DNA from 2 places in the Rahnella sp. WP5 genome. Region 1 is predicted to be linked to the other one. Evidence: predicted binding sites of a transcription regulator. Region 1 holds the regulator's gene; the other holds the start of a gene.
The links. The regulator sigma-54, encoded in region 1, starts transcription at its own class of promoters, with help from an activator protein. The targets are predictions, from matches to a motif close to GTTGGCACANNTTTCGCTNT.

Region 1 (2,205 bases):
GTTTGTGAACGCGCGTATATCGTCAGTCAGGGGAAATTGATCGCCCACGGCACGCCAGCCGACATTCTTGCTGATGAACAAGTTAAACGTGTTTATCTTGGTGAAGAATTCCGTCTGTGATCTGTGCCGCCGGAACCGTGCCTGTTTCAACCTACACTGAAACGGGCCGTCTCTGACAGAAGTGTTGCCGTTTTCACTCATCAACGGAATTAAGCCAAGATATGAAGCAAGGTTTGCAACTCAGACTCAGCCAACAACTGGCAATGACTCCTCAGTTACAACAGGCCATCCGCTTGTTGCAACTATCCACGCTTGAGCTCCAGCAGGAGATCCAACTCGCGCTGGAGAGCAACCCTCTGTTGGAACAAACCGACCTTCATGAAGAAATCGACTCGGTAGAAACCACCGACAGCGAAGGGTTAGACACCCGCGAGGCACTCGAGCAGAAAGACATGCCGGAAGAGTTGCCGCTGGACGCCACCTGGGATGAGATTTACACCGCAGGCACGCCGTCAGGCACCGGCAATGATTACAGCGACGATGAGCTACCGATTTACCAGGGCGAAACCACGCAGACACTTCAGGATTACCTGATGTGGCAGGTCGAGCTGACACCGTTCTCTGATACCGATGCCGCGATTGCCACGTCAATCGTCGATGCAGTGGATGACACCGGTTACCTGACCGTCTCCCTTGACGACATTCTCGAAAGCGTCGGTGATGAAAATGTCACCATGGACGAAGTCGAAGCCGTACTTAAGCGCGTTCAGCGTTTTGATCCGGTGGGTGTCGCCGCCCGTGACCTGCGCGACTGCCTGCTGATCCAGCTTTCTCAATATGCGACTGACACGCCTTTCATCACTGAAGCCCGTCTTATCATCAGCGAACATCTCGATTTGCTGGCGAACCATGATTTCCGCGCACTTATGCGATCAACCCGGTTAAAAGAAGATACACTGAAAGGAGCGATGCTCCTGATCCAGTCTCTTGATCCGCGTCCGGGCCAGTCTATCAACACCGGCGAATCCGAATACGTGATCCCGGATGTGCTGGTGCGTAAAGTGTCAGGTGTCTGGGCGGTAGAACTCAATTCCGACAGCATTCCGCGTCTGAAGATTAACCAGCAGTACGCCGCGATGGGGAATTCCGCACGCAGCGACAGCGACGGGCAATTTATCCGCAGCAATCTGCAGGAAGCCAAGTGGTTAATCAAAAGCCTGGAAAGCCGTAACGACACGCTGTTGAAAGTGACGCGCTGCATCGTTGAGCAGCAGCAGGCGTTCTTTGAACTGGGTGAAGAATTTATGAAACCTATGGTGCTGGCAGATATTGCCAGTGCCGTGGAAATGCACGAATCGACGATTTCACGTGTGACGACGCAGAAGTTCCTGCACAGCCCGCGTGGCATTTTCGAACTGAAGTATTTCTTCTCCAGCCATGTCAGTACAGACAGCGGTGGCGAGGCATCGTCAACCGCGATCCGGGCGCTGGTGAAGAAATTAATCGCAGCGGAGAATCCTGTAAAACCGCTCAGTGACAGTAAGTTAGCAACCCTGCTTTCCGATCAGGGAATTATGGTTGCGCGTCGGACTGTCGCTAAATACCGAGAGTCTTTGTCCATCCCGCCCTCAAACCAACGTAAACAGTTAGTTTGACCTCAACAGAGAAGGAAGACATTATGCAGCTCAACATTACCGGACATCACATTGAGATCACGGATCCCCTGAGAGAGTTCATCACGTCGAAGCTGGCTAAGCTTGAGCAGTATTTCGACAGGATTAATCAGGTGTATGTGGTGTTGAGCGTGGAAAAGGTGCAGAAAGTAGCGGAAGCCACTTTGCATGTGAACGGAGGCGAATTACATGCCACCTCGGAACATCAGGATATGTACGCAGCGATTGACGGACTGGTTGATAAACTGGCCCGACAGTTGAATAAACATAAAGACAAACTGAAACAGCACTGACATTCATGTAGCCAACCCTGTGCTACAAACCTTCGGGCATCGGCTTGTGACCTTCGGGAAACGAGCCGATATAGCTTTAAGGGTGAAACAGCGCAAAAGTGAAAGATGACATGATTAACGATACTGCAATGCAATTAACGTCGGTGCTTAATGCCGAATGCACCAAAAGCGGCGTTCATTGCGCCAGCAAAAAACGCGCACTGGAAATCATTAGTGAGTTGGCCGCCAAACAATTAAAT
Region 2 (2,205 bases), on a different contig from region 1:
GGAATATCTCAGGTAGGGCAGGCAATAGTGGAAATGGACAGCGTGACTCAACAAAATGCGGCCCTGGTGGAAGAGTCTTCTGCTGCCGCCAATGCGCTGCGAGATCAGGCACAAAATCTTGCTGCGTCTGTTTCACGTTTTATTACTGAGTAATCTGATTTTCAAAACAGTCGTGATATTGCGTGCCGTTTGTGCACCACATAGCATGACTGTTTTGTTAAGCCGACCATGCGTGTCGTCGGCCAGGTTTTGAGATAAATGCAATTCCCATCCGTAACCCTACTTCTTCACAATGCCCGCAATATCATTGGTGTTCATCAGATGATAATCGCCATTCATGTCGGTGTAGCTGGTCATGCCGGTATTGCGGTCACGATCCGGTTCGCCGTGGGCGAAAAACTGGTCACCGGATTTGGTGTTAATCACATAATCGCTGGCGCAGCCAGTTAACGACAGAGCCAGAACCACAGCCGTCAGGCAGGATAATTTCTTCATTGTTCAGTAGTTTCCCGTTGCAATCATCTGCCCATATTACAAAACAACCCGCCGCAAGAAGCAAAGAATAAAAATGTCACCAGGCGTAAGCGTGCGTGCAAAACCGTGCTTGTGCACCAGCACGGTGCGATGTGATCCCGTCGTTGTTTCTGTCAGTTGCCCGTAACGCTCTCCCGTCGCTATCTATACTCACATAACCCGTCACATTCTCAGAGGTTGAGTAACAATGGCAGATATTTTGCTTATGTTTTTTTACCTTTGATGTTTTCACCCCCGGAGATAAGCGGGAAACCCTCAGTCTTAAGGCTTAAGCGTTAAATTTCAGATTTTCTGATTACGACTTCGTGTTGGTGTTTTTGCTACATGCGTTTTCCATAACCCGTTTTGCATAAACTCTGTCCTAAGGATCATGATGATGTCGATGAAATTTATTAAAAGTCCTCTTTCTTTATTGCTGGCAGGCTGTCTGGTCACTGCGTTTACCGCGCGTGCGGATATCGTGATTGGCGTTGCTGGCCCGTTCACCGGCCCGAATGCCACCTATGGCGATCAGTACTGGCATGGTGCCACACAGGCCGCTGAAGACATTAATGCCGCTGGCGGAATCAACGGCGAGAAAATCAAACTGGTGCAGGGCGATGATGCCTGCGAACCGAAACAGGCCGTTGCGGTCGCTAACCGTCTTGTTGATCAGGATAAAGTGCAGGCGGTGGTCGGGCATTTTTGTTCATCTTCTACCATGCCCGCATCTGAGGTGTACAACGATGCCGGAATTATCGCCATCACGCCGGGATCCACTAACCCGCAAATCACCGAACGTGGCATGAACGACATGTTCCGCATGTGCGGACGTGACGACCAGCAGGGGCAGGTTGCCAGTGATTACATCATCGACAAGCTGAAAGCCAAAAAAGTGGTCATTATCCACGACAAAGACACCTACGGGCAGGGGCTGGCGGATGCCACCAAAGCGGCGCTCAACAAGCGTGGCGTGAAAGAAGTGATGTATGAAGGGTTATCGCGCGGCGAAAAAGATTTCAACGCGCTGGTCACCAAAATCAGTGCGCAGAAACCGGATGTGGTGTTCTTCGGCGGTTGCCATCCTGAAGCCGGTCCGCTGGTACGCCAGATGCGTGAGCAGGGCGTGCAGGCCACGTTCTTCTCCGGCGACTGTATCGTCAACGAAGAAATGGTCACCGCCGCAGGCGGCCCGCAATATACCAACGGGATTCTGATGACCTTCGGCAAAGACCCGCGTCTGATCCCGGAAGGCAAAGTCGTTATCGATAAATTCCGCGCCAGCAAGTTCGAGCCGGAAGGCTACACCCTTTACTCCTATGCCTCCGTTCAGGCTATTGCCGCGGCATTCAAAGCCACCGGCGGCAGCGATTCCGCCAAAGCCAGCGCCTGGCTTAAAGCCAACAGCGTCGATACCGTCATGGGCAAAAAAGCCTGGGACAGTAAAGGCGACCTGAAAGTCTCTGATTACGTGGTTTATAAATGGGATGACAAAGGCAAATATCAGGAAGTTAAGGAATAAAGCACTCTTATTTGCCATTTTGAACCCGGGCAGTGCTCACTCTTTATGAAAGAACTGGCTCACGTACTTAATGTACGCTCCGGCTCTTGTGCGCTGGCCGGGTCCAAACTGGCTGCAACGATAACGCTTTATCAGCTTTAATGAATGCGCCCTTAGCCAGGCGCGGTCAC

Region 2: the regulator sigma-54 is predicted to act here: its motif matches at 721-740, upstream of EX31_RS15625 (branched-chain amino acid ABC transporter substrate-binding protein).

The regions. Positions count from the first base shown of each region.
Region 1 covers NZ_JQJR01000012.1:147,812-150,016, reverse strand. Annotated here, with positions in the region: gene lptB (LPS export ABC transporter ATP-binding protein) at 1-120, shown strand, start outside; gene rpoN (RNA polymerase factor sigma-54) at 222-1,655, shown strand; gene hpf (ribosome hibernation promoting factor) at 1,679-1,966, shown strand; gene ptsN (PTS IIA-like nitrogen regulatory protein PtsN) at 2,065-2,205, shown strand, end outside.
Region 2 covers NZ_JQJR01000019.1:21,990-24,194, reverse strand. Annotated here, with positions in the region: gene EX31_RS15635 (methyl-accepting chemotaxis protein) at 1-153, shown strand, start outside; gene EX31_RS15630 (YgdI/YgdR family lipoprotein) at 280-495, opposite strand; gene EX31_RS15625 (branched-chain amino acid ABC transporter substrate-binding protein) at 911-2,035, shown strand.